DNA from 4 places in the Brevibacillus aydinogluensis genome. Region 2 is predicted to be linked to each of the others. Evidence: riboswitches for the same ligand, from Rfam matches in the RefSeq annotation. Region 2 holds a riboswitch; each other region holds the start of a gene.
What was found. Region 2 has a riboswitch for S-adenosylmethionine ahead of Q7F15_RS03360 (2,3-diketo-5-methylthiopentyl-1-phosphate enolase). Riboswitches for the same ligand answer to the same signal wherever they lie in the genome.
Positions count from the first base shown of each region.

Region 1: it holds a riboswitch for S-adenosylmethionine, as region 2 does, so the genes downstream of both, Q7F15_RS18635 (homocysteine synthase) here and Q7F15_RS03360 (2,3-diketo-5-methylthiopentyl-1-phosphate enolase) in region 2, are expected to answer to the same signal.
Region 3: it holds a riboswitch for S-adenosylmethionine, as region 2 does, so the genes downstream of both, metK (methionine adenosyltransferase) here and Q7F15_RS03360 (2,3-diketo-5-methylthiopentyl-1-phosphate enolase) in region 2, are expected to answer to the same signal.
Region 4: it holds a riboswitch for S-adenosylmethionine, as region 2 does, so the genes downstream of both, Q7F15_RS05045 (pyridoxal phosphate-dependent aminotransferase) here and Q7F15_RS03360 (2,3-diketo-5-methylthiopentyl-1-phosphate enolase) in region 2, are expected to answer to the same signal.

Region 1 covers NZ_OY569118.1:3,758,121-3,763,125, forward strand. The annotation lists gene Q7F15_RS18620 (rhodanese-like domain-containing protein) at 1-261, opposite strand, end outside; gene Q7F15_RS18625 (hypothetical protein) at 686-1,129, opposite strand; gene Q7F15_RS18630 (acyltransferase family protein) at 1,349-2,545, shown strand; SAM riboswitch class I at 2,722-2,831, shown strand; gene Q7F15_RS18635 (homocysteine synthase) at 2,930-4,231, shown strand; gene Q7F15_RS18640 (DUF5412 domain-containing protein) at 4,419-4,760, opposite strand; gene Q7F15_RS18645 (AAA family ATPase) at 4,974-5,005, shown strand, end outside.
Region 2 covers NZ_OY569118.1:702,957-707,961, forward strand. The annotation lists gene Q7F15_RS03345 (1,2-dihydroxy-3-keto-5-methylthiopentene dioxygenase) at 1-226, opposite strand, end outside; gene Q7F15_RS03350 (methylthioribulose 1-phosphate dehydratase) at 257-913, opposite strand; gene Q7F15_RS03355 (2-hydroxy-3-keto-5-methylthiopentenyl-1-phosphate phosphatase) at 910-1,587, opposite strand; gene Q7F15_RS03360 (2,3-diketo-5-methylthiopentyl-1-phosphate enolase) at 1,584-2,798, opposite strand; SAM riboswitch class I at 2,947-3,061, opposite strand; gene Q7F15_RS03365 (hypothetical protein) at 3,228-4,034, opposite strand; gene Q7F15_RS03370 (RNA polymerase sigma factor) at 4,168-4,683, shown strand; gene Q7F15_RS03375 (anti sigma factor C-terminal domain-containing protein) at 4,655-5,005, shown strand, end outside.
Region 3 covers NZ_OY569118.1:402,476-407,480, reverse strand. The annotation lists gene Q7F15_RS02035 (polysaccharide deacetylase family protein) at 1-567, opposite strand, end outside; gene metK (methionine adenosyltransferase) at 693-1,898, opposite strand; SAM riboswitch class I at 2,033-2,133, opposite strand; gene Q7F15_RS02025 (hypothetical protein) at 2,186-2,647, opposite strand; gene Q7F15_RS02020 (S8 family peptidase) at 2,675-5,005, opposite strand, start outside.
Region 4 covers NZ_OY569118.1:1,057,737-1,062,741, forward strand. The annotation lists gene Q7F15_RS05035 (efflux RND transporter permease subunit) at 1-2,284, shown strand, start outside; gene Q7F15_RS05040 (efflux RND transporter periplasmic adaptor subunit) at 2,298-3,530, shown strand; SAM riboswitch class I at 3,697-3,802, shown strand; gene Q7F15_RS05045 (pyridoxal phosphate-dependent aminotransferase) at 3,906-5,005, shown strand, end outside.

The DNA of each region.
Region 1 (5,005 bases), 1.1 Mb from region 2:
ATCGAAGCCCAATTCCTGCAAATACTGGGTGGCCATGTGACTGCGGGCGCCGCTGCGGCAGACCAGCACGACCGGTGTCTCCTTGTCCAGCTCATCGACGCGATGCGGCAAAAAGCCAAGCGGAATCAGTTTGGCTTGCTTGATGTGGCCCGCATTCCACTCCTCCAACTCGCGCACATCGATAACCTGCACCTTCTCTCCCGCAGCCAGCTTCTCCAACAGCTCCCGCGGCGTGATTTCCTTTACCCCTTGTTCCGCCATATGTACAAGCCTCCTGTATCTTCATAAATATGGATTCCATACCGTCACCCATCATACCATACCGGCGGCTGTGTTCGTACATGACATTCCTGTGAAGTTAAGTCCCCCCTCTGAGTCGTAAGAACAGTGACAGGCAACAGTAACAGAACAGATGCATTTCATGATGAACCGGATAACCCAACGATAACGAAATTCAGAGAGATTTAAATTACTTTAAGACAGGAGACAGCTACAGAGTTGAAGGAGACGTCCTGTGCATTTAATAAAGTCGACAAAAAAGCTTCAGCCCAGTTAGTTTGCCTTACATGCTATTGCAAATTCTTATTGAAAAATCTAGCGCAGCGGCAAGGGTGTTAACTACTCTTAATTATTAAATTAATAATTGGAGACCTTCGTATACCGAAGGTCTCCAGTTCATCAATGATCAATGATTGTAAATAGCAACTTTTCCATCAGATGGGATGTATCCATAGACCCTAATTCTATAGGTTCCTGTGTCTACAGCAACATTGGGACTTGTATAGCCAGTTTGGCCTTTCCCAACAGAAACCCGTCCCAGATTAATACTTTTCCTTACGTTTCCATATGAATCTAGCTGATCAAGATAAACCGAAACATCACAACTACTATTCGTAGCCCACACACCTGCATTTGCACTTCCAGATTTTAGTGTGAATGTTTCGTTAATCACATAAGTACCATATTGCGAAACGAAGAATCGGCTCCAATCTTTCGCAATTTCTTGAATACCTATAGACTCTTGAATTTTATTTGTTTTCTGGCTAAGACTTTCTGATGCAACAACAGGATTAACAAGGGATGAAAGTGCAAGGCCTAGGGACGCAACGGTAAAAAGCATTTTCTTCATTCTCCCAACTCCTCATACATTATTTGGAATTTAATCCAGGTACATTGTACCCTATCTTTTACATTTTTTGAATGCGGTTCAATATATTGTCAATAACAGAAAGTTTTGGTGGTATTCTATTGAAGATTTAGGAGGATTTTTCATTCAAGTAGAGAATTGTTAGTTTTTGCAAATACTTTCAGCTTTCATCCAGCGAGTGTTTATGATACGGAGGATTATATGAAAAAAATCTCGTTTCTCGATGGATTACGTGGGACAGCTGCAGTGGTCGTGGTCATCTCTCATTTTGTGCAGGTATTTTACCCTTCTCTTTTCACCTTGCGTCCTGAAATGATGCATAACCAGTTTGAAGCATGGTTAAGCAAAACACCATTCAATCTCTTCTATAACGGAAACTTTTCCGTTTGTATTTTTTTTGTATTAAGTGGATTCGTATTAAGCTATAAATATTGGGAAACGAGAAGGGTAGATGTCGTCATAGAAAGCACGGTGAAACGATACTTTCGGCTTGTACTGCCTGTGTTTTTCTCTATTTTATTGGTATACATCATCCTTCTTCTAAACGGATTTTCTCTTGAAACAGTCTCGCCCATCACGTATACAGATATGACAACACATTACCATGCGCTTAGCCATGATTTTGTCACCATGGTTCGCACTGCATTTTTCGACACGTTCTTTCTCGGCAACGCTGACTATAATCCTGTTTTATGGACCATGAATTACGAACTGATCGGGTCGTATCTCATTTTTGCAATGTTGATTGTGTGCAGAGATACTCCTTACCGCTACGTAGCCTATCTCTTGCTGATCTACATGTTGCGTCATTCCTACTATCTTGCATTTGTGTTAGGCCTGCTTCTCTGCGATGTATATCACAATCACCAGCGTACGCTGCACGTGTTTCAAAAACCTTATATACCTTTACTAACAGGGATTTTGGGGTTGTATATGGGATCTTATCCTTACATCGATACATCCAATACCATATACGCATTACTCGACGTCTCTTTTATGGGATATGATCCGATGAAGTTTAACCATGTTTGGGGTGCTTTTTTCCTCATGATCGCAATCTTGGCTTCTACTGGTATTCAAAAGATCTTATCCTCCCCCATCTGCGTGTTTTTGGGAAACATCTCATTTTCGCTGTACCTGTTGCATTTTACGATCTTATGTTCTGTGTCTGGTTATATTTTTTCTCTGTTGAACGGCAGTTTCTCCTATAATGTCAGTGTATGTATCAGCTTTCTCCTGTCCTTCCCGCTTATGATGGTTGGTTCATATCTTATGTACAGATATATAGACACAACGTCGATATTCTGGGCGAAAAAGTTTTATCTAACTCTTTTCCGGAAGCAAGTAAAGCCGCCCCGTGTAAAAAAAGCATATGTTCAGGATAATTCCCTCTTATAGGTATGTGGTCTGCAAACGCCCGAAAGAAAGCATTCGGGCGTTTTTCATTACAGCCGCCGTGATTCAGGACAAAAAGCAATCACAACAAATCCCCTTGACTTACCCGGAAATTCTTATTGACCAAACCCGGCGGCCCCCCTATAATACCAAGTAAGCACAATTTGCAAAATCTTTCGATTTCATCAAGAGCGGCGGAGGGACAGGCCCAATGAAGCCCGGCAACCGGCAAGCATCCTGCTTGCATGGTGCCAATTCCTGCAGAATCCCGGATTCTGAGAGATGAAACGGCCGCTTGATTCGGAATGACCGAAGCCTTCTTTCTCTCCGGAAGAAGGCTTCGCTTTTTATCCATTCATTTTCATGCAGGAAAAAGGAGAGATGACCATGTCGGATCAACGTCAGTGGAAGCCGGAAACCATTGCGCTGCACGGTGGACAGTCGCCTGACCCGGTGACGGGCTCGCGCGCGGTGCCGATTTATCAGACGACTTCGTACGTGTTTCGCGATACGGAGCACGCCGCCAACCTGTTCGGGTTGAAAGAGGCGGGCAACATCTACACGCGTATCATGAACCCGACCCAGGACGTGTTTGAACAGCGGGTCGCCCTGCTGGAAGGCGGTGTCGGGGCGCTGGCCACTTCCTCCGGGCAGGCGGCGATTACCTTTGCCATCCTCAACATCGCCCAGGCCGGAGACGAAATCGTCGCCTCCACCAGCCTGTACGGCGGCACCTACAACCTGTTCTACCACACGCTGCCGCGGTTCGGCGTCACCGTTCACTTCGTGGACCAGTCCAATCCGGACAATTTCCGATCCAAAATCAACGAAAAGACAAAAGCGCTGTTCGTCGAAACGATCGGCAACCCGCGCATAGACGTAGCCGACATCGAGGCGATTGCCGCGGTCGCTCACGAATACGGAATTCCGCTGATCGTAGACAACACCTTTGCCACCCCGATCCTCTGCCGTCCGTTTGACCACGGGGCCGATATCGTCGTGCACTCCACCACCAAGTTCATTGGCGGACACGGCACGGCCATCGGCGGCATCATCGTTGACTCCGGCAAGTTCGACTGGAGCAGCGGCAAGTTTCCCGGCCTGACCACGCCCGACCCGAGCTACCACGGCATCGTCTACACGGAAGCGTTCGGCCCGCTGGCGTACATCGTCAAGGCCCGGGTTCAACTGCAGCGGGATATCGGGGCAGCTGTCGCGCCGTTCAACGCCTTTTTGTTCCTGCAGGGGCTGGAAACGCTGCATCTGCGCATGGAGCGGCACAGTGAAAACGCTCTGGCCGTCGCCCGTTATCTGCAGGCACATCCCGCCGTGGAGTGGGTCAGCTATCCGGGATTGGAGAGCGATCCGCACTACCGCCTGGCGCAAAAGTACCTGCCAAAAGGTGCCGGAGCCATCCTCACGTTTGGCGTGCGCGGCGGCGTCGCCGAAGGGAAAAAGCTGATCGAGTCGGTCAAGCTGTTCTCCCATCTGGCCAACGTCGGCGATTCCAAGTCGCTCATCATCCATCCGGCCAGCACCACCCACCAGCAGTTGACGGAAGCGGAACAGCTCGCTGCCGGCGTCACCCCGGGCCTAATTCGCCTTTCCATCGGGACGGAGGCGATCGACGACATCATCGCCGATCTGGAGCAGGCGCTGAAGCAGGCGGTACCCCAGCAGGTTGGCTAAGGTACGAGACAGGTCAACGCACGGGCGCCCGTCGCGCGCAAAGCGTCCAAGGATGGCGAGCGTCCGCGTTCGTTTGCATCAAACAGCGAAGGGAGTTCCCCTTCGCTGTTTTTCTATTGCAGGACGCCGGATTTTCCACATTCGGGCGCAAGATTACATCATGGTGATATCGGGATTCTCCTTCTCTCTATTGCCTTCGCCAGTCATACACGTCATTGTTTAAAAGATTTAACGAATGACCGTTAATAACAACAGTGTGATCGTCCTTCCATTCAATAGATGCTGTATCAACGCGATACTCCCAATAGATATTGCGTTTTTCCCCTGTACTTGTTACCAGTTCACCCCTGATCGCTGTAGAAACAGTAGCGCCGCCGTCAACAAGGTATAGTTTGATGACGTATTCATTTGAAGGCGAAGCCGATTCCTTGATGAATGTCCCTTCTGGAAGATTGGACATCGAGAAAAAGAAATGGTACACGACGATGCCAACAAGAGCAGCAATCAAAATCAAGACGACCAAAGCCACGAAAAGCACTTTCTTTATCCGCAAAGCACCAGCCCCTTTACCTATTATTTATTGAATTACGTTTTGTCGGGATTTTCGGCTCGCTCGTTTCCCTGCGATTTTATCAAACCCCAAAAATTTTATGAAGATTTGGCAAAATAAGGTGTCGCGCTGTATAATACCTTCCATACTGGAACTACCGGTGCCCTATTTTCCGATAAAGGAGACGTCCGCATGATCCATCGTCCTTTGGACACATTGCTGGA
Region 2 (5,005 bases):
CCGTGAGATAGCCGCGCCGCTTGCTGATGTCCTCGATTTCCGGGCGGAACGCGTCGAGAATCTGCTGCTTTTCCTCGTCGGTCAGGTTGTAGTTGTCGCGCAGATTGGCATCCAGGCGGTCTACTCCCCAGTGCTCATAGATGATTTCTTGGGATTGCAGGAATTTAGAAACTTCCTCCGGTGCCGTAATGTACTCGTTGTTGTCGTGAAACCGTACTTTTGCCATGATGCAATACCTCCTTTAATGATTTTCAATTTATTGAGGGTGTGTGAGGGACACGGCGGTCTGGCGAAGCTGCAGCCAGCGCACGTGGTACTCAAACAGGAACTCAAACGACTCCAGGTGGCGCTTCGCCTCGAAGTCGTTGGCACCCCAGGCGTAGATGCCGTGGTTGCGGATCAGCACGCCGGGGACATCAGGTGTGATCACTTTTTCGATCGCAGCTGCCAGTGTCGGAATGTGGGCAAAATTCTCGACAATCGGAATGGTAATGCGCGCGTTTTCTTCCCAGATGCCCAGTCCCTTGATCAGCTCCTGCCCCTGAATGGAAAAGGCGCGCTGCCCGAAGTAGAGTTCGGACACGAGGTTGTTCCACACGGTGTGCACGTGGAAGCAGGCGCCCGCCTGCGGAATGCGCTTGTAGACCACGGCGTGGATCAGCGTTTCCGCCGAGGGCTTGAGCGTCGTCGGTTCGACCGGGCGGGACTCCCCGTCGACCACCAGGTAGTCTTCCGGGGAGAGCTTGGTCTTGTCTTTTCCACTGGCCGTCACGGCAAACTGCAGCGGGTCATCAGAGAGCTTGATCGAAAGATTGCCGCTGGTGCCGGGAAACCAATCGCGGCGGGCAAACGTCAGCTTCGCTTCGTCCAGCCGGCGAAACGCGTCTGCGCGTTGTTCCAGAGTCACTGTCATGGTGAGCCGACCTCCTGTTTGGTACGTAAATCTTTTACAATGTCGATGACGTCGTGGAAGGTGGCAAACGTCCGATGCGCAAGGCCCAGTTCCGCACATTTTTGCGCCAGCAGCGAACGGGCGATGACGAAATCGGCAATCTTGGCGCCCGCCAGATCGGTGACGGAATCGCCGATGACCACGCGGAAGTGGCGGTCCGGGTCGTATCTCCGGATGATCGACGTCTTGCACATGCCGCAGTCGTTGTCACAGTGTTCGTCGCAGCGGTGCGGCCACGTGATGGTGATGTGCTCGCCGCTGAAATCGCTGCCGTTGCAGTAGATGGGCACGTTCAGCTCAAACGGGGCGAGGATCGGCTCCACGAAAAAGTCGATGCCGCCGCTGGTGATCAACAGTTCGATGCCTTCGTCCCGGCAAAAGCGGACAAATTCGGCAAAGCCGGGACGGATCACCGCATCCTCGACGATGAAGTCGACAATCTCCTGCTTAAGCGAGGAAGGGAGGAGCTGAAACAGCCTGCCCACGCCTTCGCGTATGCTCACCTGCTGGGAGAGGATTTGTTCCGTCAGCGCCTCCCACTGCGGGGGAGCAAAGCGGCGCATGATGGCGACGATGTTGTCCTTTTCCGTAATGGTGCCGTCAAAGTCGCAGAACAGCACGAGCGATTTGCTCATCGTCCGCCCCCCCATTTCTCCAGGGCTGCCGCCAGCTCCGGCGACTCGGCTGCCGCGTCGGCAAGCGAACGTCCGGCGACGACCGCGTCAATCGCGGCGACAAACGCGCGTCCGCCTGCGGTCGCCCCGCCGGGATGGCCGTGGATGCCGCCGCCCGCATTGACCACCTGATCCTGTCCAAAATCTTCGTACAGTTGGGGCACCAGGCCGGGATGAATGCCTGCAGACGGGACCGGGAAGGCGCGCCGCAAGCCGTTCAGGGGAGCGGTCAGATGCTCGGCCAGCTGCAGGGCTTCCGTCTTGTCCAGAGCCACGCTGCCGTATGGCGACGGGAAGAGCACCAGGTCGGCGCCGGCGATCCGCATCAGTTTGCCCAAGAGCAGCGGCGTGGCGATGCCGTAGTCGGGCGACGGGTAGAATGCGCCTGCCAGTGCCGGATGGGCCATGATCGGCACGTGGACGTCCGGGTCGGCACTCAGGCGGTGCAGGGCGTCAAAGCCGAACGCCAGCACGTTGAACAGCAGGCAGTCCGCGCCAGCCTCCACGGCCCGCTTGGCCCGCTCGTTCAACTCGTGCACCGGACCGGTCAGATTGGCAGCGTAGAGGACAGGTTTGCCGGTCTGTGCTTCCGTTTCCGCGGCAATCTGTTTAAACGCCTTGATCCGTTCCAGAAACGGGGCGCGGTCATCGGCGAAAAAGATTTCATCGTCCTTGACCAAGTCCACGCCGCCCAGCGCCTGCGCGCGGAACTGGGCTTTCAGATCGTCAAACGGCATACCCAGGCAGGACTTGAAAATGCTCATCAGCAGCGGGCGGTCATGCACGCCGAGCCGTTTGCGCAGACCATCGATGCCGAAACGGGGACCAGGAAAGCCGTTGAGAAACGCTTCCGGGAACTGCACGTCGATCAGCTTGATCTTGCCGTCCATGGAGAGCTTGCCGAAGATGCCGGTCAGCAGCGACGGGATGTCGGCGGTAAAGTTGCGCACCGGGTAGCTGACGGTGATCAGACCGCGCGTTTCCCCGTTTTCCAGCGTCTCCAGCGGTTGAGCGTCCACCGCTTCGCCCAGGTACGGTTTCAGTTCCGCCTGTTTGGCGGCGGGCAGGTCAGTCCAGGTGCCGACGGTCATCCCGACGGCGATCCCCTCTGCTTTTTTGCGCAGGTCTTTCGCTTGTGTCAGATAGGTGACGAGGATGCGTTGTTCGTTCATGGATGGGATGATCCTCCTTGTGCTGTGCCCTCCCGGCTTGCGGGCGGGATTGCCGCCGTGCTGTGGACGAGCCGGACAGGGCCGCTGTGTTCCAACAAAAAACCTCCCCATGGAGGAGGGGAGGCGGTTGTCGTTCAGTCAGCGTCTCCTCTCATCTTTCGGAAAACATTTCCGCAGGATTTAGCACCGTTACGCCCCCAGACGGGAAAGCGCCGGTTGCCGGGCATCATAGGGCCAGTCCCTCAGCCAGCTCGTGATAAGAGTGTGAATCGTCTGCTATGCGGTTTTGCTTGGCAGTTACCCCCATGATATGACGTTCCTTGCAGGGAGTCAACCCTTGATCGGTGGAAATGTGCAGGCTGTTGTCACGCTGCAGGGAGCCGGGCCTGGCGTTGTCCGGCCGGTAGTAAATCCGGCCCTGGCGCCGATTCAGTGCTGGATGTGTACGTTATGGAGAAGGAGCCACAGTTCAGATGTTTCGTCCACCACCCACCAGAAAAAGGCATCGCGTGCAAAGGCGCATCGGTGTGCAGGCGGAGCGGCGGCCAGATAGGCGCGTATGTCGTCCAGCGGTATGTGATCCCTGCTGGTGTCGGCAAAGGGAAACACGTAGTCAGCAGCAGGCTTTCTGTCCGGTCCGTCAATTGGCACGACCCCCAGCCCGTCGATGGTCGGAATCCAGCCAGCGGATCGGCGCTGGATCTCCAGGTCGTTCAGATACCGCATGACGTCGGGAATCGGTTCGAGGCCCAGGTCTGTCTGCATGTGATGCAAAACGGTCTGGCGGCACGTAACGAAGTTTCGTAACTGCGGGTCTGTTGCCTCTTCATGCCTGCTTTCTGCGAGATCGGCCCAATACCGCTCCCATTGCCGGGGTGTGCGGACGGACACCAGACTGCCAAGTTCGCCGGCGGATCCGATCGTCACCACCAGGCGGAAAAAGTCTTCCAGATTACGTGCGATAATGCGCAAAGGTGGGTCGTCCGTCGGGCTGACACAAACAATCGAGGCCTCTTCCAGATCTGTGATGCGGCCGAAATCGGTCAAAAAGCCGTAATGAATGCCGTCGCAGCCGGTCTCGGCAAAGACGTGCATGTCGGGCGGCGTAATCGTGTAGCGGAAGGAATTGTCTGCAAACCGGAAATGGATATACTCCAGCGGTCTGTCCAGTCCTTCCCGTATCAGTTTCTGCTCCAATGCCCGCATGTGCTCCAGCAGGTCGATGCCATACCCCATCAAATCGCCCCTTGGACACCGTGTTATAATACCCCTTATTTTACCATAAACCTCAATATTTTGAAAAAATGCTGCGGCGCGGTGGAACTTTTCCTCGCCATGTGCGTGGATAGGAGTGAAAGGGTGTGAATCCGTGGAAAAGGTCGGACTGGAAGACGTGTACCGCTTGTACGTCAACGACATATACCGCTACCTCTGCCGATTGACCGTTGACCGGGTGCAGGCGGAAGACCTGACGCAGGAGACCTTTTTTCGGGCGTATCAATACCTGGATGACTATCGTGGGGAAAAGGTGCGCCCCTGGCTGTACAAGGCGGCCTACCACACGTTTGTGGACTGGCATCGGAGGCGGAAGAAGCGTCCGTGGCGATTGGTGGAGAAGATTCCGGAACAGCCGGACGGGGCGGCGGCGGACCCGGTGCGGACGCTGCTGAGCCAAGAGGCGTGGTCATCGCTGCGGACGTGCCTGGACCGGCTGCCGGAGAAGCAAAAACAGGTGATCCTGCTGCATTACGAACAGCTCAGCTACGCGGAAATCGCCGAGGTGCTGGGCATCGACACGGGGGACGTAAAGCGCTCATTGTTTCGCGGGCGGCAAAAATTACGCAGAATGTGGAGGGATGAACTTGACGACGGACAAGGCAAATGAGGATCGGGAACGGGAACTGCTGGCATATCTGCGCGGTGAAATGACGAAGGAAGAAGCTGCCTCTTTCCGTGCGAGGATTGCAGCGGACGAACTGTATGCGGAACGCTTGGAGGAGCTTTTGCTGGGCAGCGGCGGAGAGGAGGAGAGAGAAACGGACGTGCTGTCCGAAGAGACGCAGCGCGCCATCCTCCGCCGCAGCAAATGGCGCCACAGGCTCGGCAACGCGGCTTACACGGTGGCCATCTCGCTTCTCGTCGGGGCCGTCCTGATCTTCACCAACGGGTGGATCGGCTGGTATTTGTACGAGGACGCCTACCGGGTG
Region 3 (5,005 bases), 300 kb from region 2:
TTGGCGAGTCAACGGTGTCGTCATATTTTCTCGCTTGCGCTCCGCGGTGTCCCGCAGCCGACCTGCAATAGCAAAATTGACGGATGGAAACTGGTACTGCCGCAGCACGGGAAACGCATGCGTGTAGTAACTCTCGTATCCATCGTCAAACGTAATCAGCACGGCGTTGTCGGTAGACAGCACGCCAGTGTCGACAAAACGCAAAAACTCCGACAACGAAATCGGATGCAGGTCATTCTCGCGCAAAAACGCCATATGCCGGGCAAATTGGTCCGGGTCAATCACATAGCGTTGGTTCGATTGATTCGACACATGGTGGTAAGTCAGCACCACCACCCGATTTCGATACCATTGCCTGGGTACGACGGCATCCTCTTTTTCTACCGTTCGTTCCCGCGCTGCAGCAGTATCATCCCCGCTTGTGCTTATAGACGTAGGAACCGGGGGAAAATGTTGCACTTTCGGCATGTAGGTATTTGGAAGATGCACACCCCCGAGCAGTCCGGCAGTCACGACCAGACCGAACGACACCAGAATGAAAAGGAAGAAGGGCCACCTTTTCGGCAACAAAATCCCTCCTTAAGCCTACATAGTGATTCGACACCAGAGAACGGATTCCTTTATGACCAGATTACCATTCCTATCCAAGAAAAAAAGCCTAGTGCGTGCACTAGGCTCTCCCTACTCGGTTGTTATTTCAACAGACCGGCAGCGTCCTGTTTCAGCGCTTCTGCCTTGTCTGTCTTCTCCCACGGCACATTCAGGTCATTACGCCCAAAGTGACCGTATGCCGCAGTCTGTTTGTAGATCGGACGACGCAGGTCAAGCTGTTTGATGATACCTGCCGGGCGCAGGTCAAAGTGCTTGCGGATGAGCTTCACCAGCTCCTCCTCGGCGATCTTGCCGGTGCCAAACGTATCCACGCTGATGGACACAGGCTGTGCCACACCAATGGCGTACGCTACCTGCACTTCGCACTTGTCCGCCAGGCCTGCTGCGACGATGTTCTTCGCTACGTAACGAGCAGCGTATGCACCGGAACGGTCCACCTTGGTCGGGTCTTTGCCGGAAAACGCGCCGCCGCCGTGACGAGCGTAGCCGCCGTAAGTATCCACGATGATTTTGCGTCCGGTCAAGCCGGCGTCGCCCTGCGGACCGCCGATCACGAAACGGCCGGTCGGGTTGATGAAATACTTGGTCTCGTCATCCAGCAGTTCTGCAGGAACGATTGGCTTAATGACGTGTTCCATCAGGTCTTTTTTGATTTGTTCCAACGTCACTTCCGGAGCGTGTTGGGTGGAAATGACAATGGTGTCGATGCGAACCGGCTTGTCGCCGTCGTATTCCACAGTCACCTGGGTTTTGCCGTCCGGACGCAGATAGCTGAGCGTGCCGTTTTTGCGCACCTCGGTCAGACGACGGGCCAGCTTGTGCGCCATGCTGATCGGCAGCGGCATCAGTTCAGGCGTTTCGTTGCAGGCAAACCCAAACATCAACCCTTGGTCGCCAGCGCCAATCGCTTCGATTTCCTCGTCGGTCATTTTGCCTTCGCGCGCTTCCAGGGCCTGGTCAACCCCCAGGGCGATGTCGGCAGACTGCTCGCCGATTGCAGTGATGACGCCGCAGGTGTCCGCGTCGAAGCCAAATTTGGCGCGATCATAACCGATTTCGCGGATCGTGTCGCGCACCAGCTTTTGAATGTCCACATAGGTGTTGGTGGTAATTTCACCCGCCACGAGCACGAGACCGGTGGTTACGGACGTTTCGCAAGCAACGCGAGCGTTCGGATCCTTTGCCAGGATCGCATCCAGAATGGCGTCGGAAATTTGGTCACAAATCTTATCCGGATGACCTTCGGTGACAGATTCAGAAGTGAACAGGCGACGACCTTTTTGCAATGCCATGTGTACGACCTCCTTTAGACTCATACAAATAGTGTGGTGGCCGAAACAGGTTCTTATCAGTCGAAGGCACATGCAAAAAAAACCTTTTCCGTTTGAGGAAAAGGTGCTTGTTTTGATGCGTTCCTTACCTCTTATCGGCCAGAACAGATTTCCGTTCTGCTGGTTAGCACCGCTCAAGTCGGTTGCCGGGCTTCATAGGGCCAGTCCCTCCGCCTACTCTGGATAAGAGTATCCATTCGCATAATAGAATACTGGTTTTTCTCTTCGGTGTCAATATGCACTTAGCGGATTTCGTATTTGCCGCGCACCATGATGTAGGCCACGCCGCTGTAGTTCGGATCCAGCCGCAATCCGCGGTTGTCGGAGCGGGCGATCAGGAGCAGGTGATTGTGGGAAACCGGTGCACCGGCACGGAGATCCGCCCCCTGCGTAATGTCGGTCAGACCGTCTCCATTGTTGCCGGCGACAGCTTGCACCTGTCCGGTGCGGACGATGAATTCCGTCCCTTCAAAGCCGTACAGCGTCTGGCCCGGATTCAGCTCCACCACGGTCAATCCGCTGTTCCCGCCGCCTGCGCTGCCCAGCGCTCGCTGAATCTGCTGATCGACGTAGCTTTTCGTCACGACCGGGTCGTCTGCAGAACCCGGCACGCCGGCGCTTCCGCCGTCAGCCATCGCTTGGGAAGTAAAAATGGCCGTGCCGACAACTGCAGCTGCAATCAATCCTTTTGTCGCTTTGTTCATCTCGATGTCCTCTCCTTTAATTGTTGATCACAATTTGTAGACTCTGGCCAACAGAACGACTACTTCGGCTCGGGTCGCGCGTCCCTGCGGCTTGAAGAGATTCCCGTAGCCCTTCAGCCAACCTCTGGAGGTGAGCGCCTCGATCGCCGGAGACGCCCAGTGGCTGATCGGTACGTCACGGTATGACGACCTTGAGTGCTTGGTCAAAAGCAAGTTCTGGGCGCGGGCGGTCATCTGGGCCATCTCCGCCCGGGAGATGGGCTGGTTCGGCTTGATCGTCCGGTTGGGGTACCCCTGCATAATCCCCAGTTTATACGCCATTAGAAGCGGCTGGTAGGCCCAATGGGAGCTGGACAGGTCGCCAAACGGATTGCGGCCCGTATACGCCCCCACCGGCAGCCCTTTGGCCCGCATGGCTTGGATCAGCATGGTGGCAAATTGTGCCCGCGTCACCTGCTGATTCGGCTGAAACGTGGCATTGTCAAAACCCTTGACGACCCCTTTTCGAGTCAGCCGGGCGATTTCGGCGCGAGCCCAGTGACCGGCAATGTCCCGATAGCCGTCCACCAGCTTCTCCTTGTGCAGTGTGAGGCGGTAGGCATCGTATTTGAACGGGACCGTACTGCTCAATCGGATGTAGTACTTCCCAGGCTTGAGCTTTAATCCGATGACTTCCTTGCCTTGATCGGACAACTGGGCCACCTGATCGGTAGCAGCCAGCGCATAGTTAAAGGTATGGGACCCGTAGATCTCGATGCGCATCCCCTTGGACACGGGGACAAACGGCGCACGAACGCTGACGTAGGATTCCGAATCCACGGTAAATTGGAACCAATCTGAATCGGTATGGGTCGGCAAGGTGCCGGTCATCAATGTGCCGTTGGCCAGTTGAGAGGCCTGGCGATACGTATCGTTTGGTTCATTGACGTCCTTGCGAACCGGCGTGAAGGACAAATCCAGCCGGTACTCCCCGTTTACCTGATTGCCCCAGTATTCGCTGATGCGTATGTAATACTTGCCCGGCGACACATCTTTTTGTGCCCGCTCGACCGGGTTGTCCCGGTCCCAGGTGTCGAACTCTTCCCATCCCTGCCCCTGTTTGCCGATGCGCATGTTCAGATCCATTCGCTTGGTGTCAGGGGTAACCGTAATGTTCAGCCGGCCATACTCACGCACGTAGTAGGAAAACCAGTCCTGATCGCCTTCCTCGTGAAAATTGCCGGTCACGCTGATCTGATTTCCGACCAGGGGTCGCGCCGTATCCATGTTGTTGTTTCGCTCGTAGCGGTCCGGGTTGATCGAAAACGAGCTGGTCAGCACGTAGGTAAACGCGTTGACCCCGCCGGTTCGCTCCAGTTTGATCAGCATGCGTCCGGCCTTGGCCGGAACCGTCAGGGTATCGCCGTTGCCCATGTAATACGTGACAGGCGTACGATTTTCCGAATAGAACGTGGCGGCCATGGGGGACGATATCGAAGTGGATATAGAACCCCTCAGCGTCACTTTGCCATCGTAGGGAATATCCATCTTGTACCAGTCAATCGTGTCGGACTGGTTGAGCCGTCCGCGAATCTGCGACTCGATGGGAAACGGACTGGCTTGTCCCATGCTGTTGTTCGGCTCGTGAAAATCCGTCGAAGGGTTGCTTCGGACGGCCCGGTCGACATTGAGCAGGCCGTAGCCCGTCTGCCGGTCCCAGCCGCGCTCGCCCAGATCCGTGGCGGTCTGGTATAGAAGTTGTCGTACATCGAACGGCGACATGTTGGGACGGCGGGCCAGCACCAGCGCTGCGGCCCCGGCTACCTGGGGAGCAGCGGCCGACGTGCCGCTCAACGTACCGTATTTGCCTCCGGGCTTGGTGGTGTACACGTTCATGCCGGGAGCCACCAGATTCAACTCCGGCCCCGAATTGGACTCGCTCAGCGGTTGGTTGTTGCTTTTGACCGCCCCGACAGCGATCACGGTCGGATACGCAGCCGGATAGGCGACCCGGTCGCTCTCGTTGCCGCTGGCCGCCACCAGCACCGCTCCGCTCGCTTCCGCCCGCTGAACCGCCTCCGTCAAGGCTTTGGAGTACGACATGCTGCTGACCGACATGAGGATCACCTTGGCCCCCCGGTCCAGCGCCATGTTTATCCCCTTGGCGATGACGTCAATATTGTCCTGCTGGCCGTATTTGTCCAGCACCTTGATCGGCAGGATGTGGGCGTTCCACAGCACCCCGGACACCCCGATGCCGTTGTTCCCCTTGGCCGCGATAATCCCTGCCACCGCCGTGCCGTGTCCGTTTGCGCTGTCGTCATGCGCAGACTTTCCCGGATTCACCAGATTGATCCCCGGCAGTACATTTCCTTTCAA
Region 4 (5,005 bases), 350 kb from region 2:
GGGCGGTAATACGATTGAAGTGGCAGACGCGGTAAACCGGGAGTTGGAGGCGCTGAAACAGATGCTGCCTCCCAACGTCAAGCTGACCACGATTCTCGACTCGTCCACGTTTATCAAGGATTCCATCTACACGGTCGGAGAGCACGCGCTCTTGGGCGGGGTGTTCTCGATCATCATCCTGTTCCTGTTTTTGAACAGCTTCCGTTCCATGTTGATCGTCTCCATCGTGATTCCGATCTCCGTGGTGGCGACCTTCTGCCTGATGTACTTTACCGGACAGACGATCAACATGATCTCGCTTGCCGGGTTGACCCTGGGGCTGGGTTCCCTGGTAGACTTCGCGGTCGTGATTCTGGAAAACATTTTCCGCTATCGGGAGCAGGGCAAGGGCATGATGGAAGCGGCCCGACTCGGTTCCAGGGAAGTGGGCACGGCGGTGATGGCCTCCGCGCTGGCGCAAATCGCCGTATTTGCTCCGATCGTATTTGTCGAAGGGCTGGCTTCCGAGCTGTTTGGCCCGCTGGCGCTGACGGTCGTCTACTCGCACATCGCCGCGCTCTTGGCTTCGCTGACGCTGGTACCGATGCTTAGTTCCCGCTGGCTGAAACGAGTGCCGCACACCGAGGGAGAGGTGGTGGCCAACTACCGGGGCCTCAATCCGGTGATGTGGTTCAACAAAGGATTTAACAAAATCGCGCGCGGCTATGGCCGTCTGCTGAAGTGGGCGCTTGGTCACCGCAAGACCGTGTTTGCCCTGACGATCGCCTTGTTTGTCGGCGCAATTGCCCTCACCGGCGGAGTCGGCGCGGAATTTATTCCGAAGATGGACCAGGGACAGATTTCCATCTCCATTAAATTGCCGAACGGCACCATGCTGCAGGAGACGGAAAAAGTGGTCGCCGAAGTGGAACAGCGCGTAAAAGATCTGCCGGAAATGGAGCAGCTGTACACCTCGATCGGCTCCTCCGGCGGCCCGGCGCTCATCGCCAGCGCCATGTCCAACCAGGCGCAGCTGCAAATCAAGCTGGTGCCCAAGGACCAGCGCTCCGTCAGCACCGAGCAGGTGACGGAACAACTGCGCGAACGGCTGGCCGACATCTCGGGGGCGGAGATTGAGGTAACGGAATTGGACCAGTCGGGCGGCCCGATGGGGGCACCGCTGGAAGTGAGCTTGCGCGGGGATAACCTCGACGTGCTGGAAGACATCAGCTCGATCATCGCCGGCGAGATCAAACAGGTGCCGGGCACGCGCAACGTCACCACCTCGCTGGAAGAGACGCGCCAGGAAGTGCAGGTGCTGGTCGATCCGCAAAAGGCGAGCCTGTACGGGCTGACCACCAGTCAGGTCCTGTCCAACGTGCGCACGGCGTTTGACGGCATGACGGTCACCACCTACCAGACGGGGGATGACCAGATTGACGTGAAGATCATGCTGCCCAAGTCGTATCAGGACGACATCAGCTACCTGCAACAGCTCCGCATCCCGACGGCGAGCGGCGCGCAGGTCGCCCTCTCGTCTGTCGCCGAGATCGTCAAAAAGGACGTGCCGCAGCTGATCAAACGCTCCAATCAGTCGCGGGAAGTAACGATCAGCAGCGAAATCGTCGGACGCGACCTGAACTCGGTTTCCAATGACGTGATGGCCAGGCTGAACGCCCTGTCACTGCCGGACGGTTACACGCTGGAATTCGGCGGTCAGAGCAAGGAGATGGCCGAGTCGTTCGGCAGCCTGGGACTGGCGATCATTCTGTCGATCGTGCTGGTCTACATGGTGATGGCCAGCCAGTTTGAATCCCTGTTTACACCGTTTGTCATCATGTTCTCCATCCCGCCGACGTTCATCGGCGTGGTCGTGGGCCTGCTTACGACCGGCTATCCGCTGAGCGTTCCGGCGCTGATCGGGTACATCCTGCTCATCGGGATTGTCGTCAACAACGCGATCGTCTTGATCGACTACGTCAACCAATTGCGCAAACGGGGCGTGGAGCGGAACGAGGCCATCCTCCAGGCGGGTCCGATCCGTCTGCGTCCGATTCTGATGACGTCACTTGCGACGATTCTGGCGATCATGCCGCTTGCCTTTGGCGGCGGGGAAGGGAACGAATCGATGGCGCCCATGGCTGTCGTCGTCATCTTCGGTCTCAGTTTCTCCACACTGATCACGCTTGTGCTGATTCCGGTCGTCTACACCTGGTTTGACGATCTGGGGCAAAAGTGGCGCAATCGCAAAGAAAAACGCAAGCAGAAAAAAGCGGCCGGCCAGGAAATGCCGACGTTGGGATAGGAGGCTACACGGTATGAAGATGAACAAGGGAAGTCTTGGGCTGCTGCTGGCCTTGGCAGTTGCCCTGGCAGGTTGTACGGCTCCGGATGCGGCCACGCAGCAGACGCAAACGGATAACAAGCCGGTGCCGGTACAAGTCGATACAGTGAAAAAAGGAAGCGTGTCGACGCGCGCGGGGGTAACCGGGAAACTGGCCCCCAACAAGGAAGTCACCTTGGCTCCAAAAGTGGGCGGCAAGATTGTGCAGCTGAACGTAAAACTGGGGCAGTATGTCAAACAGGGACAGGTGCTTTTCAGCCTGGAGAAAACGGATCTGGAGAATGCAGTGCAGCAGGCGCAGGCGGCGTACGATCTCGCCGTAGCCAACCTGAAGCAGAGTAATGCCGCCTCCGACCAGGGGCTGCAGCAGGCGAAAAACGGTCTGGTGCAGGCCGAGCAGGCGCTGCGGGACGCGGAACGCGACTACCAGCGCATGTCTGACCTGTTCAAACAGGGAGCGGTGTCACCGCAGCAATTGGAACAGGCACAGGCGGCCCTCACCAATGCGAAGACGGCGTATGCCAACGCCAAGGAAGCGCTGGAGATGGCTGAAAAGCAGACGGGAGTGGCCGTCACTCAGGCATCCGTGGAACAGGCCCGCATCTCGCTGCAAAACGCGCGTGAACAGTTGGCCAACGCGACGGTGACCGCCCCGATCTCCGGCTTCGTCTCCGCCGTCAACGGCCAGGTAGGGGAAATGGCTTCGCCGCAAGCGCCAGTGGTCACCATCGTGGATACCGATCCGCTAATCGTCAAGGCAAACCTCTCCGAAGAGGAAGTAACGTCAGTGAAAAAAGGGGACAAGGTGAAGATTCAAATCTCTGCCATCTCCAAGGAGCTGGACGGCACGGTGAGCGCGATCAGTCCCGTGATGGATCAGACGCTGCGCGCGTATCCGGTGGAAATTGCCCTGGCCAAGCAGGACGCTTCGCTAAAGGCGGACATGGTCGTCAGCATCCAGTTTGCGCATCAGCAAACCAACAGCATGCTGGTGGTGCCGCTCAAGGCCGTCTTTGACGAGAACGGCAAGCGGTTCGTCTACAAGCTGGAGGGAGACACGGCGAAAAAAGTGGAAGTGCAGACCGGGATCGAATCCAGCGATCTGGTGGAGGTAAAGGCAGGGCTGAAAGAAGGCGAGCAAATCGTCGTGCGCGGACAGACGCTGCTGAAAGACGGCGCCAAGGTAAACGTCCAGCCGACATCTTGACACTGTTCGCTTGCTCAAGTAGTATGAAAGAGATATCCAACCAGCACAGTCGGAATGCTGCGGCGGCCCTGCAGGGACGTCGCTGCGGGGGGCGACACGGTCGCTGACCCGCCGGATGCTGCTGGGATGGAACGAGACTGCAAACGAAACTGAATAGCATGCAATCACCTTATCAAGAGAGGCGGAGGGACTGGCCCGATGAAGCCCGGCAGCGGATCTGCCTGTGCAGATGCTGTGCCAATTCCAGCAGGAGCATTCCTGACAGATAAGAACGTGGAGATGTCGATCTGCCCCTTTTTCTGTACAGGAAAAGGGGCTTTTTGCTTAGCCGCCGACGTCTGCACGATTTACCCGAGGGAAAGGAACGAGAGACTGATGCGCATCCAACCGTCCGCCATGATTGACCGTCTGCCGACGCAGTTTTTTGCCTCGCTGGTGGCGAAAGTGAACAAGGCCATCGCCGCCGGCCATGACGTAATCAACTTGGGGCAGGGCAACCCCGATCTGCCGACGCCGCCGCACATTGTCGAGGAACTGCAGGTACATGCTGCCCGTCCGGTTCACCACAAGTACCCGCCGTTCAGCGGTCGTGTGGAACTGAAACGGGCTGTCGCCCACTGGTACAAGCAGGAGTTTGACGTCGATCTGGACCCGGAAGAGGAAGTGGCCATCCTGTTCGGCAGCAAGACCGGACTGGTGGAAATCTGCCAGGTATTGCTCAATCCGGGCGATGTGGCTCTGGTGCCGGACCCCGGCTATCCCGATTACTGGTCGGGAGTGGCCATCGCCGACGGGCGGATGGTGATGATGCCGCTGCGCGCCGCGAACGGTTTCCTGCCGGACTACGGCGAGCTGGCCCGAGAGGATCTGGACAAAGCCAAGCTGATGTTCCTGAACTACCCCAACAACCCGACCGCGGTCAATGCGCCGTACGAATTTTTCGAAGAGACGGTCCGCTTCGCCCGCAAGCACGAAATCGTCGTCTGTCACGACTTCGCCTACGGAGCGATCAGCTTCGACGGCAAGAAGCCGGTCAGCTTCCTGCAGGTGCCGGGAGCCAAAGAAGTGGGCGTGGAATTTTACACGCTGTCCAAAACGTACAACATGGCCGGCTGGCGCGTCGGCGCGATGGTCGGCAACCGGGAACTGGTCCGGCTGATCAACCTGATCCAGGACCACTACTTCTGCAGCCTGTTCGGCGCCATCCAGATGGCGGCGGTCCGGGCGCTGACCGATTCCCAGCAGTGTGTCCGCGAGTTGGTGGCCGTCTACGAAAGCCGGCGCAACGCGCTGTTTTCCAACCTGCACCGCATCGGCTGGGAGGCGGCACCGTCGCAGGGCTCGTTTTTCACCTGGCTGCCGGTGCCGAAAGGGTTTACCTCTGCCGAATTTGCCGACTTGCTGTTGGAAAAAGCCCATGTCGCTGTCGCACCGGGCGTAGGTTTCGGCCCCACCGGCGAAGGGTACGTGCGCGC